DNA from 3 places in the Streptomyces sp. NPDC022552 genome. Region 1 is predicted to be linked to each of the others. Evidence: riboswitches for the same ligand, from Rfam matches in the RefSeq annotation. Region 1 holds a riboswitch; each other region holds the start of a gene.

Region 1 (7,840 bases):
GGTCACGCATCACCTGAAAGGCCCCTTGCGGGTCCGTGACGACGCCGCCGACCCGGGCCGCGCCGAGGGCGGTGGCCTCGTCGGCCGCCGTGTCGAGCTCCGGCGCCTCCAGATCCAGATGGAGCCGGTTCTTCACGGCCTTGCCCTCGGGGACCTGCTGGAACGCGATCCGTACGAACCCGGGCGGCTCGACGTACGACCAGTCGGGGCCGCGGTCGACCGGCTCCCCGCCGAGGATCGCGGCCCAGAACCGTACGAGACCCGCCGGATCGGCGCAGTCGAAAACGATCTCCGAAACGTGTGCGCGCATGGATCCAGCCTACGGACGTCAGAGCGTGCCGGCGTCCCAGGACCCCCCGAGCGCCGGGGCCAGCCATGCGCCCGCCCGCGCCCGGAACTCCGCCGGGTCCAGCGCGCCCGCGCCCTCCGGCACGGCCCCGAGGAGCGGCGCGCCGGCCATCTCCGGCAGTTCGGCCACGTTGCAGCGCGAGGCCAGGTCCGGAACGGCGGGCCAGCTGCCGATCACCACGCCCAGCTGCTCGATGCCGCGCGCCGCGAGCGCCTCGGCGGTCAGCTGGGTGGTGTTGAGCGTGCCGAGCCCGGCGGGCGTCACGACGAGCACCGGGGCGCCGAGGAGCCGGGCCGCGTCGGCCAGCGTTCCGCCCTCGTCGTCGAAGCGGACGAGGAGCCCGCCCGCGCCCTCGACCAGCACCAGATCGTGCTCGGTGGCCAGCTTCGCGGCCGCCTCGGCGACCGCCCGCGGCCCGACCGGCGCCATCCCGGCCCGCCGGGCGGCCGTGGCGGGCGCCAACGGCTCGGGAAAGCGCGCCAGTTCCTCGGAGGCCGCCGCTCCGGAGAGCCGTACGACCTCGTCCGCGTCTCCCCGCTCACCGGGCGCGAGCCCGGTCTGCGCGGGCTTGAGCACGGCGACCGACCGCCCCTGAGCGGCGGCCACGGCGGCCACGGCGGCGGTCACGATCGTCTTCCCGATCTCCGTCCCCGTACCGCTGACGACGATGACGGTCATGGTGTCTCGAGTCCTCTCTGTGTCCCCGCGCCCACAGGGGCCGCGGGGTGATCCGCTGCACCGACCCGCACCCGAAGCCCCCGAGGGGGCCCCGGACGCGACCGGCCGTCTGGTGAACCGGCCCGCAGCCCGCCCCGAGGGCGGACTACGGGCCGGAGTGTTCGTGCGCCGGCCACACTGGCCCCTCAGGGGCGCGTGGACGGCAACGGCCGCAGCCCGCCCCGAGGGGCGGACACGGGCCCGGAGGGGGCCCGGACACGGACCGGTCGCCCGGCGCCCCGGAAGGCGCCCGCCCGGGCCTCAGCCCGCCGTCGCCGCCGCGCGCGCCGCGGCGCAGATACGGGCCAGGTCGTCGTCGCCCGTGACGAACGGCGGCATCGTGTAGATCAGGTCGCGGAACGGGCGCAGCCAGACGCCCGCGCGGACCGCCGCCTCCGTCGCCGCGGCCATGTCGACGTCGTGGTCCAGCTGGATCACGCCGATCGCGCCGAGCACCCGTACCTCCCGGACACCCGGCAGGGCGGCCGCGTCCGCGAGGCCCTCGCGCAGACCCGTCTCGATCCGCTTGACCTCCAGCGCCCAGTCCTGGGACATCAGCAGGTCGATCGACGCGCAGGCCACCGCCGAGGCCAGCGGATTGCCCATGAACGTCGGCCCGTGCGCGAGCACCGGGACCTCGCCGCGCGAGATCCCCTCGGCGATCCGCGTCGTGCAGAGCGTCGCCGCCATCGACAGATAGCCGCCGGTCAGCGCCTTGCCCACACACATCACATCGGGCGAGATCCCCGCGTGGTCGGCGCCGAACAGCGTGCCCGTGCGGCCGAACCCGGTCGCGATCTCGTCGAAGATCAGGAGCACTCCGTGCTCGTCGCACGCCTCGCGCAGCACCCGCAGGTACTCGGGCGGGTGGAACCGCATCCCGCCCGCGTTCTGCACCACCGGCTCCACGATCACCGCGGCGACCTCGTCCGCGTGGAGCGCGATCTGCTCCCGCAGCATGTCGGCGTACGACTCCTCGTACGCGGCCGGTGGCGCGTCGACGAAGACCTGGCGCTGGAGCACGCCCGACCACAGCTGGTGCATCCCGCCCTCGGGGTCGCACAGCGACATCGGCTGCCAGGTGTCCCCGTGGTACCCGCCGCGCCACGTCATCAGCAGCTGCTTGCCGGGCTTGCCCACCGACCGCCAGTACTGCAGACACATCTTCGCCGCGACCTCGACGGAGACCGAGCCGGAGTCGCTGAGGAAGACGTGCTGGAGCGGCTCAGGGGTGATCTCCACCAGGCGCGTGGCGAGCCGGACGGCCGGCTCGTGGGTGAGTCCGCCGAACATGACGTGACTCATCCGGTCCAGCTGACCGTGCGCCGCCTCGTTGAGCACGGGGTGGTTGTAGCCGTGGATCGCGGACCACCACGAGGACATGCCGTCGATCAACTCGCCCTGTCCGTGGACGGGTTCGGCGAGCTGGAGCCGCACCCCGGACGCGGACGCGACGACCATCGGATCCGTACGGCCCGGCATGGGGCCGTACGGATGCCAGACGTGCGCCCGGTCCAGGGCGAGCAGTTCGTCGTTACGCATTCGGCGCGAGCTCCGTCCCGGCGCCGCGACGGCGTACCGCCACCAGGTCCGTACGCGCCCCCGGCACGCCCTCGGCGGCGCTCTCGGACTCCGGGCCCGCCTCCGGGGCCGTCCCGGCGACCGGCGCGTGGCCGCCGCACGGCCCGCAGCCGCCACCCGCCTCGGCATGCGAACCGCAGCCGCCACCCGCCTCGGCGTGCGAGCCGCAGCCCCCGCCCGCCGACGCCGTGGAGCCGCAGCCGCCGGCCGCAGCGGCACCCGCCTCCGCGAGCGCGTCCGCGCGGTGCTTGGGCAGCGTCGTCGTGCCCGCGCCCTCCACCTCGAAGCCCGCGTCCGCGATCATGTCGAGGTCCGCCTTGCCGGCCTGGCCCTCGCTGGTCAGGTAGTCGCCGAGGAAGATCGAGTTCGCGATGTTCAGCGCGAGCGGCTGCATCGAGCGCAGGTGCACCTCGCGCCCGCCCGCGATCCGGACCTCCACGTCCGGGCAGACGAACCGCACCATCGCGAGGATCCGCAGACACCGCTGCGGGGTGAGGTTCCACTCCTTCGCGAGCGGTGTGCCCTCGAACGGGATCAGGAAGTTCACCGGCACCGAGTCCGAGTCCAGCTCGCGCAGCGCGTAGACGACGTCGACCAGGTCCTCGTCGCTCTCGCCCATGCCCGCGATCAGTCCGGAGCACGCCGACAGGCCGGCGGCGTGCGCCTTCTGCACGGTGTCCACCCGGTCCTGGTACGTGTGGGTGGTGGTGATCTCGCCGTACGTCCCCTCGGACGTGTTCAGGTTGTGGTTGTACGCGTCGGCGCCCGCCGCGCGCAGCCGCTCCGCCTGGCCGTCGGAGAGCAGGCCGAGGCACGCGCAGACCTCGACGCCCTCGTTCTGCTCCTTGATCGCCTCGATGGTCTTGCCGACGCGGTCCACGTCCCGGTCCGTCGGCCCGCGGCCGCTCGCCACCAGGCAGACCCGCTTCGCCCCGCCCGCGACACCGGCGGCGGCCGCCTGCGACGCCTCGTCCGGCTTCAGCCAGCTGTACTTGAGGATCCCGGCCGTCGAGCCGAGCCGCTGGGAACAGTACGAGCAGTCCTCGGGACACAGCCCCGACTTCAGATTGACCAGATAGTTCAGCTTCACGCGCCGCCCGAACCACTGACGGCGCACCTTGCCCGCCGCGGCCACCACATCGAGCAGTTCGTCGTCGGAGGTCGCCAGTACGGCGAGCGCTTCTTCACGGCTCGGCAGCTCGCGCCGCAGCCCCTTGTCCACCAGCGTGTTCAGCAGGTCCATAAGGGCTGATCCTCGCCTACGGCACACCTCGCGGCCAAGGAGGATCTGAACAAACGAGCCGGTTTGAGGTGTGTGCATGGCCACACCCTGTCCCCGGGCACGGAGGGTTAGGGTCTGTGCGCTGCCTACAAAAGGATCTGCCCCATGCACCGGGACGAGGACACCCGCCGGACGCCGTTCGACTGGACCGACGCGGAGGCGCGCCGCCGCGCGGAGGCGGGGCTCGTCCGTACGCTCCGGCCACGGGAGGCCGAGTCGGAGCTGCTCGACCTGGCGAGCAACGACTACCTCGGACTGACCCGCCTCCCGGAGGTCACGGAGGCGGCGGCCGAGGCGGCCCGCCGCTGGGGCGCCGGGTCCACCGGTTCGCGGCTCGTCACCGGCACCACCCGGCTGCACACCGGCCTGGAGCGCGAACTCGCCGCCTTCTGCGGCTTCGAGGCGGCCCTCGTCTTCTCCTCCGGCTACACCGCCAACCTCGCCGCCCTCACCGCGCTGAGCGGCCGTGACGCGCTGATCGTCTCCGACGCGGGCAACCACGCCTCGATCGTCGACGGCTGCCGGCTCTCTCGCGCCGAGACGGCCGTGGTCCCGCACGCCGACCCGGAGGCGGTACGCAAGACCCTCCAGGCCCACCCGGGCCGCCGGGCCCTCGTGGTCTCCGACTCCGTCTTCTCCGTGGACGGCGACCAGGCCCCGCTGGCCGGGCTGGCCGACGCCTGCCGTGCCCACGGCGCCGGGCTCGTCGTGGACGACGCCCACGGTCTGGGCGTGCTCGGGGACGGCGGGCGGGGCGGGCTGCACGCCGCCGGGCTCGCGGGCGACCCGGACGTCGTCGCCACCGTCACGCTCTCCAAGTCGCTCGGCAGCCAGGGCGGAGCCGTCCTCGGCCCCGCCCGGGTGATCGAGCACCTGGTCAACGCGGCCCGTACGTTCATCTTCGACACCGGTCTCGCCCCGGCCGCCGCGGGCGCCGCCCTGGCGAGCCTGCGGCTGATCGAGGGCGACCCCGGCCTCGCCGAACGCGCGCGGACAGTCGCCACCACGCTGCACCGGCTGCTCACCGCGGCCGGACTGACCGCCGTACGTCCGGAGGCGGCCGTCGTCTCCGTCCGCGCGCCCTCGCCCGAGGCCGCGCTGCGGTGGGCGGCGGACTGCCGTGACCAGGGGCTCGTCGTCGGCTGCTTCCGCCCGCCGTCCGTCCCGGACGGCGTCTCCCGGCTGCGGCTCACCGCCCGCGCGGATCTGACGGACGCGCAGATCGAGCAGGCCGTCGCCACGATCGTGAGGACAGCACCTCCGGCCCACTGAGCGCAGCCCAAATACGGTCTCTCGTAGCAGAGTTCACCGCTTCGAGCGACAAATATGCACATATCTTGGTGGATCGCCATACGGGGCGCCACGATCGGTGGCACTCTGACGCGTAGCGCAATCCGGGCCGGGCCCGGTGGGAAAGGGACAGCGTCGCCATGGCAGACCACCAGGAAGCAACCGTCACTCTGCCGAGCGATCCCGCCTCGGTCTCCGCCGCCCGAAGATACGTCGCCGACGTCCTGACCGGCTGGGGGCTCGCGGAGGCCGGCGACACCGCCGACACCGTCCGGCTCATCGTCTCCGAACTGGCCACCAACGCCGTCCAGCACACCTTCGGGCAGTCGCCCACCTTCACCGTCGACGTCCGGCTGGAGCGCGAGGAGCAGCTCCACATCGGCGTCACCGACAGCCACCCCCGCTGGCCCAAGCGGCTCCCGGCGGCGGTGCAGCAGGACAACGGCCGGGGGATGGTCATCATCCGTTTCCTGACGGCCGAGGCCGGGGGTCGGCTCTCCGTCACGCCGACCAGCGAGGGCGGCAAGACGGTCTGGATCAACCTTCCCTGGACCGCCGCGCCGCACCAGGCGCTCGCCGCTCAGCCCGCCGGCTCCTAGCCGGCACGAACCCGCCGCGCGGCCGGGCGGGGTGGGTAGCCCGGACGAGTGATGACGCTCGGCCGAGGCGGTGGGGGAGCGGGCGGCAGGCGCGCCCCCCTCGGGGTGAAGCGCTCGTGTCCCCAGGGTGCCGAGGGCGAGGGGTGCGGCGGCGCCACCGCACCCACCCGCCGCGTCAGCTCACATCACAACACGGCGCGTCGGCTTCGGCGCGGCGTCAGCGGACCCGGCCGTAATACACCTTGGACGACCAGATCTTGTCGAGCTTCACCCAGGAGCCGGTCTTGGGCGAGTGCCAGATCTTGCCGCTACCCGCATAGATCCCCACGTGGTAGACCCTTCCACCCGAGTGGAAGAAGACCAGGTCCCCCTTCTGCCGGCTGGAGGCCGAGATGTGCCGGGTCTTGTTGTACTGCTGCTGCGCGGTACGAGGCAGCGACTTGCCCGCCTTCTTGTACGAGTAGAGCGTGAGCCCCGAGCAGTCGAACCTGGTCGGTCCGGACGCTCCGTACTTGTAGGGCGATCCCTTCTTGGAGGCGGCGATGTTCAGCGCCTTGCCGGCGTGCGACGTCGCGGCCTGGGCCTCCGGTGCGGCGCCTGGCGCCAGCATCGTGCCGCCGAGGGCGGCGAGGGTGAGAGCCGAGACGGCTCCGGCCCGGGACAGCATGGACGGGACATGAATCTGCGCACTCATGCGCAACCCTTCGTCAGCCGCCTGTGAAGGATGACCTGTCGGGTTCGGGCTGGCGAAGTTGCCCGGCCGCGGCTGCGGCTTCACCCCGAGGAACGGCCCTCACTGGGCGGCCGTCCCGTACTGCTCGGGTCCTCCACTCCTGCCGATCCACTCCTGTCGACCAGACATCCGGGACAGCGGCAGGACTCGGCGTCCGCCCGGACCGCCCCGCCGCGGTGGCGGGGGCTTGTCGTCGTGAGGGATCTTGACCCACAACCAGGGCGAAATCCGAGTCGAAACGGCGTTATGTGAGGCTCCTCACGACTGATCCATTCGAGTGGACAGGCAGGTTTCGTGATCTTCGGAGGTTTGGCCGACGAGTCCCGGACCAGGGGTGGAGTGGCCCGATTCCGCCAGATGCGTACACCTGTTGTGCAACTCACCCCACACATATGTCGATTCGTCGACTACGCCGAACGGGGGAGCGATTCTGCGGCTCCGCTGCTCCGAGTGGACCTCGACACGACACGGGGATATGTCAACTCGCCGGTTTCTCCGGCACGGTGACCCGGCGCGCCCGGCGCTCCCCGTCCAACAGCCGCAGCGCGCGGGTCAATGTCTCCGCGTGGACCTCGCTCTCACCGCGGACATGCATCACCGTCAGCGCGTCGCGCAGGGCGTTCGCCTTCCCCACCAGGGCCTGTGCCGCGCGCAGCGCCCCATACGTATGCGATCCCTTGGATGGATTGATCCGTCCCAGCAGGTCGACGACTTCGAGATAGGCGTCGATGAACTCGCCCTCGGCACGCGTCAGGGCGGGCAGGGGTGGCAGCTCGGGAACCATGTCCGGCTCACCGGGCCCCGGCGCCGCCCGACGCCCCGCGGTTCTGGATCACGTGGTCCACCAGGCCGTACGCGGTGGCGGCCGGTGCGTCGAGGACGGTGACGCGGTCGATGTCGGCGTCGATCCGCTCGCGGCTCTGCCCGGTGTGGGTGACCAGGATGCCGGCCAGCATCGCGCGGAGCCGGATCAATTCCCTTGCCTGGATGTCGAGATCGCTCGGCTGTCCCTGCAACGGCTCGTCCGTCGTGGGCTGCTGGAGCACGACCCGGGCGCCGGGCAGCGCGAGCCGCTTCCCGGGCGCGCCCGCCGCGAGCAGCACGGCGGCGGTCGAGGCGGCCTGCCCGAGGCAGGTGGTCTCCACGTCGCAGGTGACGATCTGCATCGTGTCGTAGATCGCGGCCATGGCGCTGACCGAACCGCCGGGTGAGTTGATGTAGAGCGAGATGTCCCGGTCCGGGTCGGCGTACTCCAGGTGCAGGAGCTGGGCGATGACGTCGTTGGCCGA
Region 2 (10,995 bases), on a different contig from region 1:
AGCCGCAGGAACTCGTCCGGATGGTGCTCGCCAGCGACAACGAGCGGACCGTGTACGGCGGGCTCGTGCAGGTCGTCGACGCCGCCGAGTTCTCCGCGATCCGGGAGCGGCATCCGGAGACCGACCGTCATCTGGCCCTCGCCGATCTGGTCGTGGTGAACAAGGCGGACCGGGTGGCGGAGGGGGAGCTCGACGCCGTGCACGAGAGGGTCACCGCGCTGGCCGGACGGGCCGCGGTGATCCGCGCCTCGTACGGGCGCGTCGACCCCGAGGTCCTCTTCGACCGGGTCGTGCCCGAGGACGAGATCGAAGGGCAGATGTCCATCGAGGACCTGCTCTACGGGGACCCCGAGACGGAGCATCCGCACGCGCACTACGAGTCCCTCTCGTTCTCGACCGGTACCGCCCTGCACCCGCGGCGCCTGATGGCCTTCCTCGACTCCCGCCCGCAGGGGCTCTACCGCATCAAGGGCTTCGTCGATCTCGGCGCGGCAGACCGGGACAACCGGTACGTCGTCCACGCGGTCGGCCGCTTCCTGCGGTTCTTTCCCGAGCCCTGGCCCGCCGGCGAGGAGAAGCTCACCCAGCTGGTGCTCATCGGCTCCGGCATCGACGCGCCGGCTCTGCGCAAGGGGCTCGCGGAGTGCGAGCTGAACGGCCCGCGGGACGCCCCCGACGAGCACAGCATGTGGGGCGTGCTGCGCTACGTACCCCAGCCGGAGCCGGAGCCGGAGCCGGACGCGGGGGTCTGGTCGGCCGGTCAGGCGCCGACGGCGGAGAGGTAGTCCGCGAGACCGTCCGCGCTCTCACCCGCCCATCCCACGTACCCGTCGGGCCGGACGAGGAAGAGGCCCGTGCCGTACGGCTCGTACGCGGCGAGGCGGGCCGTGCGCACCGTTCCCGTCCCGAGGGCCGGGGGCTCCGTGCCGACGGCGAGCAGCGTGAAGTGCGGCCCGCGGAAGAGGTCGAAGAGGCGCTCCCCGCCGTACGGACCGTCCGGGGCGCGGTCGCCCGCGCGCAGCGCGTCCTCGGCGATCCCGGTCCGGGTCTCGACGGCGAGGGGCGAGTCCCGGTACCCCAGCCCGAGCTGCTGGACCTCCTCGCCGCGCTGGCTGCTCTCGCCCTCGGCGGAGGCCCGGTGGATACGGCTGCTGATGCCGAGGACGCCGGCGGCGACGGGCAGCCGCTCGGCCTCGTACGAGTCGAGCAGCGCGGCGGGGGCGCCGTGGCGCAGCACCTGACCGAGCTTCCAGCCGAGGTTGTACGCGTCCTGGACACTGGTGTTGAGGCCCTGACCGCCCGCGGGGGAGTGCACGTGCGCCGCGTCACCCGCCAGGAAGACCCGGCCGTCGCGGAACCGGTCCGCCATCGCCGCGCGGGCCCGGAAGTCGGAGGCCCACAGCACCTCGACGACGTCCGCTGCGGCTAGCGGCGTGCGCTCGGCGACGAGTCCGCGCACCGCCTCCGCCGAGGTGTCGACGGCGGCCGGCTCGTCCTCGAAGGCGACGATCAGCTGGAAGTGGTCGGCTCCTGGCAGCGGGCACAGCGCCACGCCGCCGCCGGGCGCCTTCGGCCAGATGTGCCAGTTGGCCCGGTCGACGAGCGCCTCGGGGGAGAGGCGCACGTCACCGACGAGCATCGGCCGGGGGTCGACGGTCTCGCCCGTCATGCCGATGCCGAGTGACTTGCGGACGGTCGACCGTCCGCCGTCGGCCGCCACGAGATAGGACGCCCGCACCGTCCCGCCGGTGGAGAGCTCCGCCTCGACCCCGTCCGCGGACTGGCGGAAGCCGGTGAGTGCCGTGCCGAACCGGACGCCGCCCCCGAGTTCCACCAGGCGCTCGTACAGCAGCTCCTGGGTGCGGGACTGCGGGATGAGCAGCGCGTTCGCGTACGGGACCTGCTCGGTCGGCTCGGAGCGCTTCATCATGTCCCACTCGTGCTGACGCTCCGCGCCCTCCCAGGCGAGCATCCGCGGGTAGAGGGACGCCGCGTCCAGGATGCCGGGCAGCACGCCGAGATCGTCGAACACCTCCTGGCTGCGCGGCTGGATGCCCTTGCCGCGCGAGCCGGGGAAGAGCCGGTCGGCCTTCTCGACCAGCAGGGTGCGTACACCCCGGCGGGCCAGGTCGATGGCGAGCACCAGTCCGGTGGGGCCCGCTCCGGCGACGACGACGTCCGTCTCCGTGCTCGTGTCGCTCTGCATGCCACTGCCTCCGGCGCCCTTAACGCTGTTAAGTTCCATGCCCGGGAGCATCGCCTTAACGGCGTTAAGTTGTCAAGGGGATACCGTGACGGGGTGGCGACGAAGAAGACGACTCGGCTGGACCCCGCGCAGGTGGCGGAGGCCGCCCTGAGCCTGCTGAACGAGCGGGGCCTCGAAGGACTCACGCTGCGCGCGATCGCCCAGGAGCTGAACGTGCAGGCGCCCGCGCTCTACTGGCACTTCAAGAACAAGCAGGCGCTGCTCGACGAGATGGCGACGGTGATGTACCGGCAGATGGTCGCCGACCCCGTGGCGCGGCCGGCCGGTGACCTGAGCTGGCAGGAGCGGATCCTCGCGGTCAACCGGGGCCTGCGCGCCGGACTGCTGCGCTACCGCGACGGCGCCAAGGTCTACAGCGGCGCCCGTTTCACCGGGACCGACTTCGCCGCGGACATGGAGCTCCAGCTCGGCTCGCTCGTCGAAGCCGGCTTCTCGCTGCCCCAGGCGGTACGGGCCAGCACCACGGCGTACATGTTCACGCTGGGCTTCGTGACGGAGGAGCAGGGCACCGAGCCGGTGCCGGGGCAGCCCCGCGAGGGCTTCGACGTCGAGCGGCGGGCCGAGCGGCTGGCCGACTATCCCCTCTCGGCGGCGGCCGGGCCGGAGCTCTTCACCGACTACGACACCGGCTTCGAGGACGGGCTGCGCCTGATCGTCGCCGGGATCGAGGCGACCTACGCGCCCACGGCCCCGCCCCGCGACCCGGCTTGACACCGGCCCCGGCCCTCGGCGCCACCTGCCCCACCCGCCTCATGACGGCGAACGCCCCCTGCCCCGCGCGCACGGCGCGGGGCAGGGGGCGTTTCGACGGGGTGCGAGCGCTAGCGGAGGGCACCCGCCACGACATCGACCGGCTTCGGCAGCGGGGTGCCCGAGCCGTCACGGCGCGGGTCGATCTCGGGCAGATCCACCGGCGTGCCGTTCTCCTGTGCGGCGTGCGCCGGGGTGGCGCCCGCCCAGGCCAGGATCAGCACGTCCTCGCCCTTCAGGAACCGCTGGCAGCGCACGCCACCGGTCGCACGCCCCTTGCGGGGGTACTGGTCGAACGGCGTCAGCTTCGCCGACGTGGCGGCCGAGTCGTCCAGCGTGCCCGTGGAGCCGGCGACCGTGAACACCACTGCGCCCGCCGCCGGATCCACCGCCGTGAACGAGATCACCTCGGCGCCCTCGGTGAGCTTGATGCCCGCCATGCCGCCCGCCGGGCGGCCCTGGGGCCGTACCTGCGAGGCCTGGTAGCGCAGCAGCTGGGCGTCGGAGGTGATGAAGACCAGGTCCTCCTCGCCCGTGCGCAGCTCGGTCGCGCCGACGATCCGGTCACCCTCCTTGAGGGTGATGACCTCCAGCTCGTCCTTGTTCGCCGGATAGTCGGGCACGACGCGCTTCACCACACCCTGGAGCGTGCCGATCGCCAGTCCCGGCGAGGCCTCGTCGAGTGTGGTCAGGCAGACGACCGTCTCGTCGTCCTCCAGGGTGAGGAACTCCGCCAGCGGCGCCCCGCCCGCCAGGTTCGGCGCGGAGGCGGTGTTCGGCAGCTGCGGCAGATCGATCACCGCGATCCGCAGCAGACGTCCGGCGGAGGTCACCGCGCCGATGTCGCCGCGCTGCGTCGCCGGAACCACGGAGACGATCACATCGTGCTTGGAGCGCTTGCCTTCCGCGGCGGCCGGGATCTCCTCCGTCGCCGTACGGGCCAGCAGGCCCGTCGAGGACAGCAGGACCCGGCAGGGGTCGTCCGCGACCTCCAGGGAGGTGGCGGCGATCGGCGCGCCCGCCGACTCCAGCAGGACCGTACGCCGGTCGGTGCCGAACTTCTTCGCCACCGCGGCCAGTTCACCCGAGACCAGCTTGCGCAGCTCGCTGTCGGAGTCCAGGATCCCGGTCAGCTCGTCGATCTCGCCGTTGAGCCGGTCGCGCTCGGTCTCCAGCTCGATCCGGTCGAACTTGGTGAGCCGGCGCAGCGGGGTGTCGAGGATGTACTGCGTCTGCACCTCACTCAGCGAGAAGCGCTCGATGAGGCGCTCCTTGGCCTGCGCCGAGTTCTCGCTGGAGCGGATGAGGCGGATGACCTCGTCGATGTCGAGCAGGGCGACGAGCAGGCCCTCGACCAGGTGCAGCCGGTCGCGCTTCTTGCCGCGGCGGAACTCGGAGCGCCGGCGCACCACGTCGAAGCGGTGGTCGAGATAGACCTCCAGGAGCTCCTTGAGGCCCAGCGTGAGCGGCTGGCCGTCGACCAGCGCCACGTTGTTGATGCCGAAGGACTCCTCCATCGGCGTCAGCTTGTAGAGCTGCTCCAGGACCGCCTCCGGCACGAAGCCGTTCTTGACCTCGATGACCAGGCGCAGACCGTGGTTGCGGTCGGTGAGGTCCTTGACGTCCGCGATGCCCTGCAGCTTCTTGGAGCCGACCAGGTCCTTGATCTTGGAGATGACCTTCTCGGGGCCGACCGTGAAGGGCAGCTCGGTGACGACGATGCCCTTGCGGCGGGCCGTCACGTTCTCCACCGTCGCCGTGGCGCGGATCTTGAACGTTCCGCGGCCGTTCTCGTACGCGTCCTTGATGCCGGACAGGCCGACGATCCGGCCGCCGGTGGGCAGGTCGGGGCCGGGCACGAAGCGCATCAGCGCTTCCAGGTCCGCGTTCGGGTGCCGGATCAGGTGCCGGGCGGCGGCGATGACCTCGCCCAGGTTGTGCGGAGGCATGTTGGTCGCCATACCGACCGCGATGCCGGAGGCGCCGTTGACCAGCAGGTTCGGATACGCGGCGGGCAGCGCGACCGGCTCCCGCTCCTGGCCGTCGTAGTTCGGCGAGAAGTCGACCGTGTCCTCGTCGATCGACTCCGTCATCATCAGCGCCGCGGCGGCCATCTTGGACTCGGTGTACCGCATGGCGGCCGGCGGGTCGTCGTTGCCCAGGGAGCCGAAGTTGCCGTGGCCGTCGACCAGCGGGAGGCGCATGGAGAACGGCTGGGCCATGCGCACCATCGCGTCGTAGATCGACGCGTCGCCGTGCGGGTGCAGCTTGCCCATGACCTCGCCGACGACGCGGGCGCACTTCACATAGCCGCGGTCGGGGCGCAGGCCCATCTCGTTCATCTGGTAGACGATGCGGCGCTGGACGGGCTTCATGCCGTCGCGGGCGTCCGGCAGCGCGCGGGAGTAGATCACCGAGTACGCGTACTCGAGGAAGGAGCCCTGCATCTCGTCGACGACGTCGATGTCGAGGATCCTCTCCTCGAACGCGTCGTCCGGCGGCGGTGTCTTCGTGCTGCGGCGGGCCATCGCGGCTGCGGCTCCTTCACCAACAAGGTTGATCTGACGCGGACCATTGTGGACCGTCCCACCGACAACGCCGACCGCGACCCGGGTCCAGGCCCGCCGAGGACCGTCCGCGAGCCGTGCGGAGGCCGTACGACGCCCGTCCCCCAGCCGTCCTTCCGGCCGTCCGTGAGCCGTACGTCAGCTGTACGCCGGACCCGTCCGTGAGCCGTACGTCAGCTGTAGGCCGGACCGTCCGTCAGCCGTACGCGACATCCGCGCGACCCGGAAGAGGGACGCCGGGAACCTGCGGGAACTTCGCCAGGTGCCGGTGCGCTTGCATAGGGTGGCAGGACTTTCCACATCGCGATCGAAGGGACGTACATGCCCATGGGTCACACGGCCACGGCAGAGGCCGGCTCCGGCGGCCTGACAGCGACCGAGCACCGGCTGGCCAACGGCCTGCGCGTGGTGCTCTCCGAGGACCACCTGACCCCGGTCGCCGCGGTGTGCCTCTGGTACGACGTCGGTTCCCGTCACGAGGTCGCGGGTCGCACCGGCCTCGCCCACCTCTTCGAGCACCTGATGTTCCAGGGCTCGAAGCAGGTCCACGGCAACGGCCACTTCGAGCTGGTGCAGGGCGCGGGCGGTTCGCTCAACGGCACGACGAGCTTCGAGCGCACCAACTACTTCGAGACCATGCCCACCCACCAGCTGGAGCTCGCGCTCTGGCTGGAGGCCGACCGCATGGGCTCGCTGCTCGCCGCCCTGGACGACGAGTCCATGGAGAACCAGCGCGACGTCGTCAAGAACGAGCGCCGACAGCGGTACGACAACGTGCCCTACGGCACGGCCTTCGAGAAGCTGACCGCACTGGCCTACCCCGAGGGCCACCCCTACCACCACACGCCGATCGGCTCCATGGCCGACCTGGACGCGGCGACGCTGGAGGACGCGCGGGCCTTCTTCCGCACGTACTACGCGCCGAACAACGCGGTGCTCTCGGTCGTCGGCGACATCGACCCGGCGCAGACCCTGGCCTGGATCGAGAAGTACTTCGGCTCCATCCCGTCCCACGACGGCAAGCTGCCGCCGCGCGACGGCACGCTCCCCGCCACCATCGGCGAGCAGCTGCGCGAGGTCGTCGAGGAGGAGGTCCCGGCCCGCGCGCTGATGGCCGCCTACCGTCTCCCGCACGACGGCACGCGCGAGTGCGACGCCGCCGACCTCGCCCTGACCGTCCTCGGCGGCGGCGAGTCCTCCCGGCTTCACAACCGTCTGGTCCGCCGCGACCGTACGGCCGTGGCCGCCGGCTTCGGCCTGCTCCGCCTGGCCGGCGCGCCCTCGCTCGGCTGGCTGGACGTCAAGACGTCCGGCGGGGTCGAGGTGCCCGAGATCGAGGCCGCCGTCGACGAGGAGCTGGCCCGGTTCGCCTCCGAGGGCCCGACGCCCGAGGAGATGGAGCGCGCCCAGGCCCAGTTGGAGCGGGAGTGGCTGGACCGGCTCGGCACGGTCGCGGGCCGCGCCGACGAACTGTGCCGCTACGCGGTCCTGTTCGGCGACCCGCAGCTCGCCCTGACCGCTGTCAACCGGGTCCTGGACGTCACCGCCGAGGAGGTGCGGGCCGTCGCCGAGGCCCAGCTGCGTCCGGACAACCGCGCGGTGCTGGTCTACGAGCCGATCGGCACCGAACAGAACGACGCCGAGCAGAGCGACAGCGACGAGGAAGAGGGAGCGGACCAGTGACCGACGCTGCCGCGTCTTTGACGAGCATGACGTTCCACCCGCAGCCGGAGCCGGGCACCGCCAGGCCGTGGGCCTTCCCGGCCCCGGACCGCGGAGCGCTGGACAACGGCCTGACCGTGCTGCGCTGCCACCGCCCCGGCCAGCAGGTCGTCGCCGTCGAGATCTTCCTCGACGCCCCTCTGGAGGCCGAGCCCGCGGGTCTCGACGGGGTCGCCACGATCATGGCCCGCGCGCTCTCCGAGGGCACGGACCAGCACAGCGCCGAGGAGTTCGCGGCCGAGCTGGAGCGCTGCGGCGCCACGCTCGACGCGCACGCCGACCACCCGGGTGTACGGGTCTCCCTGGAGGTCCCCGTCTCGCGGCTGCCCAAGGCGCTCGGGCTGCTCTCCGAGGCCCTGATCGCGCCCGCGTTCCTCGAGACCGAGGTCGAGCGCCTGGTGCGCAACCGGCTCGACGAGATCCCGCACGAGACGGCCAACCCGGCCCGCCGGGCGGCCAAGCAGCTCTCCAAGGAGCTGTTCCCGGCCGGCGCGCGCATGTCCCGGCCGCGCCAGGGCACCGAGGAGACGGTGGAGGCGATCGACGCCGGCGCCGTCCGCGCCTTCTTCGAGGCGCACATCCGGCCCTCCACGGCCACGGCCGTCGTCGTCGGCGACCTGACCGACGTCGACCTGGACAAGGTGCTCGCCGAGACGCTGGGCGCCTGGACGGGGAACTCCGCCGAGTCCCGCCCGGTCCCGCCGATCACGGCCGACGACACCGGCCGTGTGGTCATCGTCGACCGCCCGGGTGCCGTCCAGACCCAGCTGCTGATCGGCCGGGTCGGCGCGGACCGGCACGACCGAGTCTGGCCGGCCCAGGTCCTCGGCACGTACTGCCTCGGCGGCACGCTCACCTCCCGCCTGGACCGCGTCCTGCGCGAGGAGAAGGGCTACACCTACGGTGTCCGCGCCTTCGGCCAGGTGCTGCGCTCCGACGGCAAGGGCAACGGCGCCTCGATGCTCGCCATCAGCGGCTCCGTCGACACCCCCAACACCGGCCCGGCACTTGACGACCTGTGGAAGGTGCTGCGCACCCTCGCCGCCGAGGGTCTGACGGACGCCGAGCGCGACGTCGCCGTGCAGAACCTGGTGGGCGTGGCACCGCTCAAGTACGAGACCGCCGCCTCCGTCGCCGGGACCCTCGCCGATCAGGTCGAGCAGCACCTTCCGGACGATTTCCAGGCGCAGTTGTACGCGCGCCTCGCCGAGACCGGCACGGTGGAGGCGACGGCCGCGGTCGTCAACGCCTTCCCCGTGGACCGTCTCGTCACCGTGCTCGTGGGTGACGCGTCGGAGATCGAGGCGCCGGTGCGCGCCCTCGGCATCGGCGAAGTGACCGTCGTCACCGGCTGATTGAGCCGGACCGCCGTCGCGGCCGACGGCACCGGAGGACCCCGACGTCACGGTACGTCGGGGTCCTCCTCTTTGTCCGTATTGCCGCAGAGGATGGGTGTATGGCCTGTGGCATGTCTTACAAACAGGCGTGTCTGTTTGGTGATTGAAAGATGGTCCGCTTAGCGTCAGTCCGGCTGTTCGCCAGTTGCACCCGCCGCACCCGCGGCATCGGACAGTCATCGCCGAGTCCCCGTCAGGCGCGAGCCTGGGGAGCCGGGGACCCACACGAAGTCCCTGGGGTGAATCGGACGCCTTCGCACCCGTGCGGAGGGGCCCGTAGGAGACCTTCCTGCTCCGAACCCGTCAGCTAACCCGGTAGGCGAGAAGGAAGGAAAGGAACAGCCCCTACATGGCGTTCACCCGTGCCACCGGGAAGCATCGTGGTCCGAGCCGTCTGGCGCGTCGCAGCGCGGGCATCGCCGGCATGGCGACCCTCGCCACCACCGGCGTCATCGGAACCCTCGCCTCCCCGGCACTCGCCGTCGACACGGACGCGGCCCCCTCCGTCGAGGACACCGGGCTGACCCAGATCGTCGCCGCCGACTCCCTCGCCGACACCATCGACGCCCAGGCCGCCGCGCAGGAGCGCGAGGCCGCCGAGGCCGAGGCGAAGCGCAAGGCGGAGGCCCGTGCCAAGGCCGAGGCGAAGCGCAAGGCCGAGGCCCGCGCCAAGGAGATCCGCGAGGCCAAGGAGCGCGCCGCCCGTGAGGCCGAGCGCAAGCGCCTGAACTCCTTCCAACTCCCCGTGGCCGGCTCGTACGTCAGCACCGGCTACAAGACCGGCGGCTCGCTCTGGTCCTCCGGCAGCCACTCCGGCATCGACTTCCACGCCGCCTCCGGCAGCAAGGTCGTCTCCGTGGGCTCCGGCACCGTCGTCGAGGCCGGCTGGGGCGGCGCGTACGGCAACAACGTCGTCATCCGGATGAACGACGGCACGTACACCCAGTACGGTCACCTCTCGGCCATCAGTGTCGGGGTCGGCCAGTCCGTCACCCCGGGCCAGCAGATAGGCCTCTCGGGCTCGACCGGCAACTCCACCGGCCCGCACCTCCACTTCGAGGCCCGCACCACCGCCGAGTACGGCTCGGACATCAACCCGATCGCGTACCTCCGCGCCCGCGGTGTGAACGTCTGACCGTTCAGGTCTTCCCAGCACGTCAGAAAAGCCCCGGCTCGTACTGAGCCGGGGCTTTTCGCTGACCAAAAACATATCCATGGTTCCTGGGGAGCCATCGGAAACATTGCCCTGCTGCAATAGAGTCGCCGGAGAACCGGTTTCGCGCGGATTAAGGCGGAGGTCGAACATGCGCATTCCCGCGCACTCTGTATGCACGGCGATCCGGGACGACATCGTCCTCGGGGTCTTCGAGCGCGGCAGCCGGCTGACCGAGGAGCAGCTGGCCCGCCGTTACGGAGTCTCCCGCGTCCCCGTCCGCGAGGCGCTGCGCACCCTGGAGTCCGAGGGCTTCGTGATCACCCGCCGGCACGCGGGCGCCCATGTCGCCGAGCCCACCGAGCAGGAGGCGGCCGACCTGCTGGACGTCCGGTCCCTGCTCGAACCGCTCGGCGCCGCGCGCGCCGCGCAGCGCCGCACGGAGGCACACCTCAAGGTGCTGCGGGGGCTGGTCAGGCTGGGGCAGGAGCGGGCCCGGCGGGGGCAGGCGGAGGACCTGCGCCCGCTCGGCGGCTGGTTCCACGAGACGCTGGCCCAGGCCTCGGGCAGCCCGGCGCTCAGCGCCCTGCTCACCCAGCTACGGCACAAGATCGCCTGGATGTACGCGGTCGAGATCCCCGCCCAGCCGGTCGAGGCATGGGCCGAGCACGGGGCGATCGTGGACGCGGTGGCGCGGGGCGACGCCGAACGGGCCCGTGCGCTGACCGCGTCGCACGCCGAACGGTCGTTGGCGCTGTACCGGCTGAAGCGCCCGGAGGGCGGGCGTGTGAGGGTTTCGCAACATGTCGTCAACACCGCGAGCGTCCGGAATTAACGAGCGGTCCGTATACAAAGGGTGGGAATTTCGCGGGCCCGCTCCGTCGTGCATGGAATGGCGCCCGGAAATATGCTGTGCGCAATGCGCTGTCCGCCATGCGTCGCACGCAATGCGCTGACCGCAATACGTCGCACTGAATGTGCCCGCGGAATCGGGGGGACGAAAAAGCCGCGCCGCCGGTGTTCCGGCGTGCGCGGCTTTTTCGGAGATCAGGTCAGACGGTCTCGGGAAGCTCCTCGAGCCCCTCGGCAACCAGCTTCGCCAGGCGGTCGAGCGCGGCCTCGGCGCCCTCGGCGTCCGAA
Region 3 (10,995 bases), on a different contig from region 1:
CGACGTCAGCGGCTCGGGCGATGTCAGCGGCCCCTTTCAGCGGCCTCGTACGAGGCAACCACCGAAGGAAAGGTGTGGAACACGATGACCACGCTCGAGGAGCGGACCATCAGACTGGAGTCCGCGCGCGCCGGGACCGGCCCGGCCACCTGGGGGCAGCGGGCGATCTGGGGTGTCGTCACCCGGCTCGGCGACGACGCCCCCCGGTACAACCTGCGGCTCGACCTCCCGCTCACCCCGCCCCGCCCCGCCGGCCGCGTACTCGCGGACCTGACGGAGCTGCTCCGGATGCACGACAGCCTGCACACCAGGCTCCTGCCGGTCGGCGAGGACGGTCTGGAGCAGGTCGTGGACGGGTCCGGCGAGCTTCCGGTGGAGGTCCGCGCGTGCTCCGGGGCGGAGGCCCCGGCGGTCGGTGAGGCCCTGATGGAGGAGCTGGCCGGGCGCTCCTTCGACCACGCGCGGGAGTGGCCGTTCCGGGTCGGCCTGGTGGAGTGCGAGGGCCTGGTCCACCGGCTGGTGCTCGCGGCCTCGCACACCGCGATGGACCTCTGGGGCGAGGGCCGGATGCTCCGCGACCTGGAGCTGATCGAGGCGGGGGAGTCCGCCGAGGCGCTGCTCCTGGCCCGCCCCGCCCTCCAGCCCCTGGAGGCCGCGGCGGTCCAGGCGTCGCCGCTCGGCCGTCGCCGGGACGAGGGGGCCCGGCGCTACTGGTGCGAGCGGCTCACCGCCGGCCCGCGCCGGATCTTCCTGGACCCCGCGGATCCGGAGCGCGCGGTGACCGATCCGGGCCGGATGTTCCCCAACGCCCTGCTGCACTCGCCCGCGCTGGCGGTCGCCGTCGAGCGGGTGGCGGAGAAGCTGGGGGTGAGCGATGCCGCGGTGCTCCTCGGCGCGGCCTCGCACCAGCTGGCCAGGATGTCCGGGAGCAGCGACGTGCTGTTCCAGGTGGTGGTGAGCAACCGCTTCCAGCCGGCCGCCGCCGAGTCGGTGAGCACGATGGCGCAGGAGGCGGTCTTCCTCCTCACGGACGCGGACAAGGACTTCGAGGACGCGGTACGGCGGACACGGTCCGTCTCGTTCAGCGCGTTCCGGCACGCGGGGTACGACAAGTGGGCGCTGGACCGGGAGGTGGCGGGCCTGGTCGAGCGGGGCGAGGCGGGCGACCACTCGTGCTGGTGGAACGACACCCGGGACCCGGGCGACGGGCCGTTCGACACGGTCGGTCGGCCGGCGGCGCCGCTGAGCGAGCTGGCCGGCCGGACCGTGTTCAGCTGGCCGACGGAGTTCCTGCCGCGGGTGAACGTGTCGGTGGCGGTGGACGTGCTGTCCGCCCCGGGGGCCCTGGAACTCTGCATGACCGCGGACCCGGCGGTCCTCTCCCGTGAGGGGATGGAGCGCTTCCTGCGCGGGGTCGAGGAATCGGTGATCGCCGAGGCGACCGCCCAGGGGGACGAATGAGCAAGCGATACGCGGGAATCGCCTGGACCGGCGCGGGCTACCAGGTCGAGGTCCTCGACACCGCCGGGCACCGGGTGACGGAGCCGAGCAGCTGGGGCGCCGCGCAGGTGGCCGAACTCGTGGCCCGGCTCCGGGAGCTGGGCGAGGAGCAGCCGCTGGCCGCGGTGTTCGACAGCACCAACGGCCTGCTCGACGGGCCGATGACGGCGGCCGGTCTGGAGGTCTACCGGGCCGACCCCTGGCTGCTGCCGGACCGGCCGGAGTTCGGTTCGGTCCCGGCCGCCCGCCTTGCGGAGCAGGCACGGAGCGAGCCCGGCGCGCTGGCCCGGGTGACCGCCGAAGGGGGCAGCCTGACCGGCCGCGCCGACGAGTACTTCGACGGCGTACGGCGCAGCGAGCCGATCCAGGCCGCGCTGACGGCGGCGGGACGCTGCATCGAGCACGGCCGAAGGGACACGCCGCAGGTCGCGCTCACCTTCGACGACGGCCCCGATCCCGTGCACACCCGCCGGATCCTGGAGATCCTGGACCGCTACGGTGTGCGGGCCACGTTCTTCTGCGTCGGTCACCATGTCGCGGCGCTCCCCGACGAGGTGCGCCGGATCGCCGCGGCCGGCCACGAGCTCGGCAACCACTCCTGGTCGCATCCCTTCCTGCCCGACCTGACACCGGATCAGCTGCGGGAGCAGATCGACCGGACGACGGAAGCGGTGGCGCGGCTGACCGGTGAGGCCCCGACGCTGTTCCGGCCGCCGTACGGCGCGCTGACCCCGGAGGTGCTGGCCGCCCTGGCGGACCATCCCACCACCATGACGATGTGGGACGTGGACTCCCGCGACTGGTCCAGGCCGGGCCCGGAGCGGATCGCCGAGACCGTGCTGGGGGCCGCCGGGCCCGGCTCGGTGGTGCTGATGCACGAGGGCGCGGGCGATCGCGGCCAGACCGTGCGGGCCCTTCCCTCGATCATCGAGGGCCTGCTCGCGCGCGACCTGGAGCTGGTCACGGTGGGAGAGCTGCGCCCGGCGACCGTCCAGGCCGAGCCGAGCCGCTGAACTTCGCCCCGATCGCCCCCGCCGTGATCCGCCCCCCCTACCGCCCCTCTGTGCCGCGCCCCGCTCGACCATCAAGCTCACCCTCACGCTGGAGTAGTGAAGAGACATGAACGATCACTCGGCAGACCCCTCTGCGGCGGGGCCTCCCTCGCAGATCAAGGACCGGCCCGCCGAGGCGTCGTCGGCGGCCGGAGAACCGGCGATCTGGACCCGTAACTTCCAGTACTACTTCACCGCCCGCAGCGCGGGCCTGCTCGGCTGGGCCATGCTGCCCGTCGCGGTCTCGGCCGGGCTGCTCAGCGCCGGGTACGGCCTGAGCACCGCCGGGTACGCGATGGCCTTCCTGGTGGGCCCGTTCGCCGGGCTCGTGCTGTTCGGCGGGGTGCTCGCCGACCGGTTCACCGCCCGCCGGATGATGATCGTGGCCGACCTGGCCAACCTCACCGCCCATGTCCTGCTCGCCTTCCTCTTCATCCAGGGCATCGACCACCTCTGGCACCTGTACGGGGTGCTGATGGTGGTCGGCACCGCCAACGCGATGTTCCAGCCGGGCGCCTCCTCGACCGTCCCGCTGGTGGCCCGGGACGTGCAGGGCGCCAACGGGGTGCTGCGCATATCCGAGGCGTTCACCGCGCTGGGCGGCCCGGCGCTGGCCGGTGTGCTCGTCGGCGTCGGCGCCACCGGCTGGGTGATGGTGATCTCCGCCGTTGCGTACGGGACCAGCGCGGTGTGCCTGCTCGCGCTCCGGCTCGGGATGGTGCCCGCCCCGCCGGCCGGCGAGAGCCTCGGGCGCAACCTGGTGGTCGGCTGGCACGAGTTCCGCTCCCGCAGCTGGCTCTGGGGCGTGATCGTGATCTGGATGTTCTTCGCGATGCTCTCCTGGGGCCCGCAGCTGACGCTCGCCGCCGGCGTGATCGTGCCCGCGCACGGCGCCACCGCCTTCGGCCTGCTCAACTGCGCCTTCGGCGCGGGCACCGTGGCCGGTGGTCTGCTGGCGATCCGCTACAAGCCCGAACGGCCGCTCGCCGCCGGGGCCGTGGCGCTGCTGGCCTTCCCGCTCTACCCGCTCGGCATCGTCCTCGACTGGCCGGTCTGGCTGCTCGCCGTCGCCCAGGTGGTGGTCGGCGTCGGCATCACGTTCTGGGGCGTCATGTGGGCCACCAGCGTGCAGACCCAGGTGCCGGGTGAGGTGCTCAACCGCGTCCACGCCTACGAGGTCGCGGGCTCCGTCGGCATGTTCCCCATCGGCAGCGCGCTGGCGGGTCCGGCGGTCGCCGCGTTCGGTACGGACAAGGTGCTCCTGGTGGGTGTCGTGGTCGCTCTCCTCACCGCCGTCGCCCTCCTGTCGACCCAGCCCATCCGCACGCTGGGCCGGGTCCCGAACCGCGCCTGAGCGGCCCCTTGGAGGGCGTGCCTGAGCGGGGCGGCCCGGAAGGCGGCCCGGTCGATGGCACCCCTAGGCCCGGGCGGCGGCCCGGTCGACGGTCACGGCCGAGAAGATCAGGCCGTCGTGGACGTACCAGCGTCCGGTCATCCGGGAGAGCGGACGCCCGGCCACCACCGGGCCGGTCCGGCGCAGTACGGCGGTGAACACGTCGGATCCGGGATCGAAGTCCAGTTCCGTCTCCTGGAAGCCGAGCGAGCCGCCCGCCAGGGGGTACCACGCCTTGTAGACGGCCTCCTTGGCGCTGAAGAGCAGCGTCTCCCAGTGCACTTCGGGGTGCCCGGCGCCGAGTGCCGCGAGGTGCGGCACCTCGGCAGGGGAGGCGATCTTGGTGAGCACGCCTCGCGGAAGCGGGGCGTGCCGCTCGGCGTCGATGCCGATCGAGGCGTGGCGATCGTCGAGGGTGAGCGCGGCGGCCCGGTATCCCAGGCAATGGGTCATGCTGCCCACCACCCCCGAGGGCCACAGCGGCTCGTGCCGGTCACCGGACAGTACGGCGACGGCCGGCAGCCCCAGATCGACCATGGCGCGCCGGGCCAGGTGCCGAACGGTGGTGTACTCGCGACGGCGTTCGTCGACGGCGTTGCGTACCGCCGCTTCCTCTCCCGGAAAGAGCCGGGCGTCCGGAGGATCGCCGAAGGACTCGGCGACGGCGACTCCTTCCGGCATGAGATCAGCGATCATGCGCCCAGCGTAGGGCGCTCCGGGCGGCCCGAGCAGACCGGAACGGGTGACGTGCCCCAGACGGCTCGGGAGTTCGCGGTTCCTCCTCCCTCACCGTCGTGACGCGCCACCCGCGAGCTGACCGGGGGGCCGGTGCCCGCGCTCCCCTCAGTCCTCCAGGCCCGGCACTCCCAGCTCCGCCATCCGCTCCGGGTCCGCGATGATCTGGATCTGCACGATGCGCTCGTCCACGACCGTGAAGGCCATGAGCCCGAACAGTCGGCCGTCCACGTACGAGACGATGCCCGGGGCGCCGTTGACCAGCACCTTCCGGTACTCGCGCCGGAAGCGGGCGTACAGGAGCGCCTGGTTGACGACCGCCTCGGCGCCACGGACGAGGCCGGAGGCCGCCGCGAGCGCCTTGCCGCCGTCCACCCGCAGGACCACGTCCGGGTCGAGGACCGCGAGCAGCCCCTCGAAGTCGCCGCCGTGCGAGGCGGCCATGAAGGCGTCGACGACCTGGCGCTGCCGGGCGATGTCGGGCGCCGGGGACGGGGCGGCGCCCTGGACGCGGCGGCGGGCGCGGCTCGCGAGCTGGCGGGTCGCGGCCGGGGTGCGGTCCACGATCGGGGCGATCTCGTCGAAGGAGACGGCGAACATGTCGTGCAGGACGAAGGCGAGCCGCTCGGCCGGACCCAGCGTCTCCAGGACCACGAGCAGTGCGAGCCCCACCGAGTCGGTGAGCAGCGCCTCCTCCTCGGGGTCGCGGGTGGTGCCCTCCGCGCCCCGGACCAGCGGATCGGGGATGAAGTACTCCAGCGGGTCCTCCCGGCGGGAGACGCGCGAGCGCAGCATGTCGAGGCAGACCCGTCCGACGACCGTCGTCAGCCAGCCGCTGAGGTTCTGCACATCGCTGATGTCGGAGCGGCTGAGCTTGATCCACGCTTCCTGGACGGCGTCCTCGGCCTCGCTCAGGGACCCCAGCATCCGGTACGCGACCGCCTTCAGATGCGTGCGGTCGGCCTGGAAGCGCTCGGCCAGGAGGTCCTTCTCGTCCATCGGTGTCTCCCTCGTTGATGACCGTCATCGAGATGACGGACGGCGCCGGCGAAACGTGACGGGTTCGCACCCCCGAACCCTCCGCTGCGTGAGATCCCCTGTCGTCCCCCGCAGAACGCCCGGAAATCCCCGGCCGATGGGCCGCACTGCCGGGGATTGCCACTTCAGCGCCGTGATCTTCGACCGTAGATTTTCATGCATGACGACAACCGCGCAGGTCAACGCTGTACTTCGCACCCCGCCCGCCTCTCCCGAGGCCGCGGCCGCGTACTTCTCCGCCAGCCTCGCCTTCCACGCCGACGTCTCCGATGTCGCGGGCGCCCTCGCCACCGACGGCGACCCCGGCTTCGTGGTCCTGGACTCCCGCTCCACCGCGTCCTGGGACCAGGGCCATGTCCCCGGCGCGGTCCACCTGCCGACCGCGCTCATCGCCGAGCAGGCCGAGCAGCTGCTCGACAAGGCCGTGCCCGTGGTCACGTACTGCTGGGGCCCGGGCTGCAACGGCGCCACGCGCGCCGCGCTCGCCCTGGCGCAGCTGGGCTACCAGGTGAAGGAGATGCTCGGCGGCTTCGAGTACTGGGTCCGCGAGGGCTTCCCGTACGAGACGTGGGAGGGCCCCGGGAAGAAGGAGGCGGACCCGCTCACGGCGCCGGTCGACGCCGAGGACTGCGGCTGCTGAGAACGCCGCGGGAAAACCGATTAGGGGATCGGCTCACCATGCCGTAAGGTCATATTCACCGACGCGGGGTGGAGCAGCTCGGTAGCTCGCTGGGCTCATAACCCAGAGGTCGCAGGTTCAAATCCTGTCCCCGCTACTCAGTAGCAACGAAGGCCCGGATCCAGTCACTGGATCCGGGCCTTCGTCGTGTCCGGGGGTCCGGGCCGTCGGGCTTGACCTTTACGCAACGTCAAGATTTAGCGTTTTCCTCATGGAGTGGTCGATCCAGGAGATCGCCAAGAAGGCCGGCACCACCAGCCGCACTCTCCGGCACTACGGAGAGCGCGGACTGCTGGAGCCGAGCCGGATCGGCGCCAACGGTTACCGGTACTACGACCAGGCGGCGCTCGTGCGGCTGCAACGCATCCTGCTGCTGCGCGAGCTCGGGCTCTCCCTGCCCGCCATCGCCGAGGTCCTGGAGGGTCAGCGGGACACGCCGGCCGCCCTGCGCACCCATCTGCTGCTCCTCGAACAGGAGCGGGAGCGGATCGGGCGGCAGATCGAGGCGGTGCGGACCACTCTCCACAAGACGGAGAACGGAGAAGAACTCATGGCGGAAGAAGTGTTCGACGGATTCGATCACACGCAGTACGAGGAGGAGGTCACCGAGCGCTGGGGCCGCGACGCGTACGAGAAGGGCGACCGCTGGTGGCGCTCGCTCAGCGCCCAGGAGAAGCAGGCGTTCATGGACGAGCAGGCCGGCATCGCCCGTGACTTCGGGCAGGCGGCACGGGACGGCCTCGCCGCCGACAGCGACGAGGTCCAGGCGATCGCGCGTCGCCACGTCGCATGGCTGTCGACCACCACGACGCCGACGAAGGAGTACGTGATCGGCCTCGGCCAGATGTACGTCGACGACCCGCGCTTCGGTCAGAACTACGACCAGCACGGCGAGGGCACCGTCCTTCTCGTCCGGGACGCGATGGCCGTCTACGCGGAGCGCAACCTGTGAGCGGCCGGCCCCGGGGTCTGCCCTGCTGAGGTAACCCACTTGGCCGAGCGAAGGTCGCCGCGCGGCGCGGCGCCCGGCACCCTGGGGTGGGCGCGGTACGGTCCGTCGCCGTGTACGGACCGGGCAGGAGAGCACAGGTGGGGCAGGGGAGCGGGAACGGGAAGGGAAACGGGAACGGGAGCAGCGCTGACGGGAACAGCGGGAACGGGAACGGGAGCCCTCGGGCGCGTGCCGAGCGGACCCGCCGGTTCCTCCGCGCCCTGCCCCCGCTGGTGATCCTCGGCGGGGTCGTCTTCGACCTCTCCACCCCGCCCGCGTACACGGCCGCCCCGATGTTCTCGGCCGCGCCGCTCCTCGCCGCCCCGTTCTTCTCCATGCTGACGACGCTGCTCACGGGCATCGCCGCGATCCTCGCCGGCGTCGGGCTGCACCTCTACAACGGCACCTCCAGCGAAGTCCCGTCCCTCACGGAGACGTTGACCGTCATCACGGTCTCCGCCCTCGCCCTGCTGGTCAACCGGGTCGTACTGCGCAGCGGGGAGCGGCTCGCCTCGGCGCGCGTGATCGCGGAGACCGCGCAGAAGGCCGTCCTGCCGACGCCCGCCGAGCGGATCGGCGGGCTGCACGTCGCCGCCCGCTACGAGGCCGCGCAGGCGGACGCGTTCATCGGCGGTGACCTGTTCGCCGTCCAGGACACGCCGTACGGGGTACGGCTCGTGGTCGGCGACGTCCGGGGCAAGGGGCTCGACGCGGTCGAGGCGGTCGCCATCGTGATCGGCGCCTTCCGGGAGGCGGCCGAACAGGAGGCGACGCTCGAGGGCGTCGCGCAGCGGCTGGAGCGGGCCCTGGCCCGGGAGGGCACGCGCCGCTCCAGCCTCGACGCCATCGAGGGGTTCACCACCGCCGTCCTGGCCGAGATCCCGCGCGGGGACGGGCACGTACGGGTGGTGAACCGCGGCCACCCCGAGCCGCTGCTGCTGTACGCGGACGGGGGCCTCGCCCACCTCGAACCGACCGAGCCCGCCCTGCCGCTCGGCATGGGGGAGCTGGCCGCCTGGCCGGACCGGGCCGACGAGGTTCCGTACCCCCCGGGCGCCACGCTGCTCCTCTACACCGACGGGCTCTCCGAGGCGCGCGACGCCTCGGGGGCCTTCTACGATCCGGCCGAGCGGCTCGCCGGGCGGATCTTCCCGGGGCCAGAGGAGCTGCTCGACGCGCTGGTCGACGACGTCCGCCGGTACACGGGCGGAGGCTCCACGGACGACATGGCGCTGCTCGCGGTGAGCCGGCCTGCGGTCGGGCAGCCGGAGCGGCGCAGGACGATGCCCGTGGTGCCGTGACCATCCGTAGTGGAGAGGTACCGCTGAGATAACAATTGACGCACCATCAGTTCAGGGGGCTCGGCAAAGGTCCGTACTGAAGCGGGATCAAATCGGGCTGTACCAGTTCAATCTCGTTAATGATCAAGCGGAACAGCTTGGAATCCGGCCCTCGTGTCTATTAACGTTCGATAACGCAGCGCGGTCGTCCCAGCCGTCGTAAGAGACGGCACCGTGCGCACGCGCCGAATCTCGAAAGGGAACCGGGGAACCACTACTTGGGGTGAATCGGGCACCGTCGCACTCGTGCGACACCGCCCGTAGGAGACCTTCCTGCTCCGAACCCGTCAGCTAACCCGGTAGGCGAGAAGGAAGGAAAGGAGTACGCCTCCGTGGCGTCCAACACCCCTGCTCCCGAGGGTCTTTCTGACGGGTTCAACGCGTTCGGCGCCCCGGGCGCCGCCGGGACGGACGACGACGCCGCGACGTGGGGGGAGTGGAACCCCACCGAGGACTCCCTTCGCCAGCAGGCCCGTTCGGGCGGCCGTCACCGTGTCGTGAAGCAGCGCTCCGGATTCGCCCGCTCCTCCACCGTCCTCGGTGTCGGTGTCATCGCGGCCGTCGGCGCGGGCGGCATGGCGACCGCCAAGGACAAGCCCCCCGTCTCGATATCCCTCCCCGACCTCAACCTGCCGGACGCCTCCGAGCTGCCCGGTGTCGGCGAGCTGATCTCCGGCGAGGACGGTACGGACTCCGGGACGAACAACCCGCAGCCGCTCACGGCCACCCTGGCGCTCCCGGCCGACAGCACCCAGAAGGCCGAGGGCTCCCCGGCCGCCTCGACGGCGGACGCCGGTGAGGCGCTGCGCGCCCGCATCATGCAGCAGGCCGAGCAGCAGCAGGCCTCCGCCGACGCCGACCAGAAGGCCGCGGCGGAGAAGGCGGCCGCCGAGAAGGCGGCGGCCGAGGCTGCGGCGAAGGCGGACGCGGCGGAGAAGGCCGCGGCCGAGGAGAAGCGGAAGGCCGAGGAGGCCGCCGCGGCGAAGGCCGAGGCCGAGCGCCTCGCGAAGCTCGCCGCGAGCTACTCGCTGCCCACGTCCTCGTACACCCTCACCTCCACGTACGGCCAGTCCGGCTCCATGTGGTCCTCCGGGCAGCACACCGGCCTCGACTTCGCGGCGCCCACCGGCACCCCGGTCAAGGCCGTGCACGGCGGCACGATCAAGTCGGCGGGCTGGTCCGGCTCGTACGGCTACCGGATCGTCCTGGAGCTGGAGGACGGTACGGAGGTCTGGTACGCACACCTGTCCTCGATGACGGCGAGCGTCGGCCAGTCCGTGGGCACCGGTGACACCATCGGCCGCGTGGGCGCGACCGGCAACGTGACCGGGCCGCACCTGCACCTGGAGGTCCACACCCCGGGCGGCGCGGGCGTCGACCCGGCGGCCTGGCTGGCGGGCAAGGGCATCTCGGTCTGACCCCACGCGCCGGACACGCGAAGGCTCCACGCGCTCGTTCCCACGGCTTCGGCAGTCCTGGCGGCGTCCCCCCGACGCCAGGGCTGTCGGAATACCCGTACGGCGGTGGGTGTTCGAGCCTCGCATGACCTCTCTTCGCCCGCTGGGCAGCTCCGACCTGCACGTCTTCCCCCTGGCGCTGGGCGGCAACGTCTTCGGCTGGTCCGCCGACCAGGCGCAGTCCCTCGCCGTCCTCGACGCCTACACCGCCGCCGGCGGCAACTTCGTCGACACCGCCGACATGTACTCCCACTGGGCCGAGGGCAACCAGGGCGGCGAGTCCGAGACGCTCATCGGCAAGTGGCTGGCCACCCGCGGCAACCGCTCCGACATCGTCCTCGCCACCAAGGGCGGCGCCCACCCCCAGTACAAGGGCCTCTCCGCGACCACCATCAAGGCCGCGGCGGAGGAGTCGCTGCGCAGGCTCGGCACGGACTACATCGACCTGTACTACACGCACTTCGACGACACCTCCGTCCCGGTCGAGGAGATCGTCACCGCGCTCGACCAGCTGGTGAGGGACGGCAAGGTGCGGGCCGTCGCCGCCTCCAACATCGCCCCCGAGCGGCTCCAGGCCTCCCTCGACTTCGCCGAGGCCGAGGGGCTCGCCCGCTACGTCGCCCTGCAGCCGCACTACAACCTGCTCTCGCGCGACACGTACGAGGGCGAGCTGATGGCCACCACCGAGCGGGCCGGGCTCGCGGCCGTTCCGTACTTCGCGCTGGCGTCCGGCTTCCTCACGGGCAAGTACCGCCCGGGGAAGACCGTCGACAGCGTCCGCGCCGAGGGCGCCGCCGCGCACGCCGAGAC

Evidence for each region. A riboswitch is a leader RNA that binds a small molecule or an ion and turns the genes downstream of it on or off. The one in region 1 is predicted to bind cyclic di-AMP.
Region 2: another riboswitch for cyclic di-AMP. It lies ahead of ACZ3OF_RS27405 (M23 family metallopeptidase); the one in region 1 lies ahead of ACZ3OF_RS15005 (C40 family peptidase).
Region 3: another riboswitch for cyclic di-AMP. It lies ahead of ACZ3OF_RS15620 (M23 family metallopeptidase); the one in region 1 lies ahead of ACZ3OF_RS15005 (C40 family peptidase).

The regions. Positions count from the first base shown of each region.
Region 1 is NZ_JBVHGJ010000004.1:436,849-444,688, reverse strand. Features, by position in the region: gene ACZ3OF_RS15035 (VOC family protein) at 1-310, opposite strand, end outside; gene bioD (dethiobiotin synthase) at 329-1,027, opposite strand; gene ACZ3OF_RS15025 (adenosylmethionine--8-amino-7-oxononanoate transaminase) at 1,328-2,608, opposite strand; gene bioB (biotin synthase BioB) at 2,601-3,890, opposite strand; gene ACZ3OF_RS15015 (8-amino-7-oxononanoate synthase) at 4,035-5,201, shown strand; gene ACZ3OF_RS15010 (ATP-binding protein) at 5,360-5,818, shown strand; gene ACZ3OF_RS15005 (C40 family peptidase) at 6,036-6,512, opposite strand; cyclic di-AMP (ydaO/yuaA leader) riboswitch at 6,516-6,689, opposite strand; gene ACZ3OF_RS15000 (hypothetical protein) at 7,030-7,335, opposite strand; gene ACZ3OF_RS14995 (ClpP family protease) at 7,343-7,840, opposite strand, start outside.
Region 2 is NZ_JBVHGJ010000012.1:108,776-119,770, reverse strand. Features, by position in the region: gene ACZ3OF_RS27435 (CobW family GTP-binding protein) at 1-785, shown strand, start outside; gene ACZ3OF_RS27430 (FAD-dependent monooxygenase) at 761-2,206, opposite strand; gene ACZ3OF_RS27425 (TetR/AcrR family transcriptional regulator C-terminal domain-containing protein) at 2,300-2,977, shown strand; gene ACZ3OF_RS27420 (DNA gyrase/topoisomerase IV subunit A) at 3,088-5,544, opposite strand; gene ACZ3OF_RS27415 (M16 family metallopeptidase) at 5,905-7,266, shown strand; gene ACZ3OF_RS27410 (M16 family metallopeptidase) at 7,293-8,660, shown strand; cyclic di-AMP (ydaO/yuaA leader) riboswitch at 8,873-9,038, shown strand; gene ACZ3OF_RS27405 (M23 family metallopeptidase) at 9,052-9,837, shown strand; gene ACZ3OF_RS27400 (GntR family transcriptional regulator) at 10,007-10,690, shown strand; gene ACZ3OF_RS27395 (HPr family phosphocarrier protein) at 10,908-10,995, opposite strand, start outside.
Region 3 is NZ_JBVHGJ010000005.1:20,420-31,414, reverse strand. Features, by position in the region: gene ACZ3OF_RS15665 (condensation domain-containing protein) at 85-1,461, shown strand; gene ACZ3OF_RS15660 (polysaccharide deacetylase family protein) at 1,458-2,513, shown strand; gene ACZ3OF_RS15655 (MFS transporter) at 2,620-3,906, shown strand; gene ACZ3OF_RS15650 (4'-phosphopantetheinyl transferase family protein) at 3,970-4,641, opposite strand; gene sigJ (RNA polymerase sigma factor SigJ) at 4,789-5,679, opposite strand; gene ACZ3OF_RS15640 (rhodanese-like domain-containing protein) at 5,879-6,358, shown strand; tRNA gene ACZ3OF_RS15635 (tRNA-Met) at 6,421-6,494, shown strand; gene ACZ3OF_RS15630 (MerR family transcriptional regulator) at 6,609-7,349, shown strand; gene ACZ3OF_RS15625 (PP2C family protein-serine/threonine phosphatase) at 7,610-8,689, shown strand; cyclic di-AMP (ydaO/yuaA leader) riboswitch at 8,902-9,049, shown strand; gene ACZ3OF_RS15620 (M23 family metallopeptidase) at 9,061-10,146, shown strand; gene ACZ3OF_RS15615 (aldo/keto reductase) at 10,271-10,995, shown strand, end outside.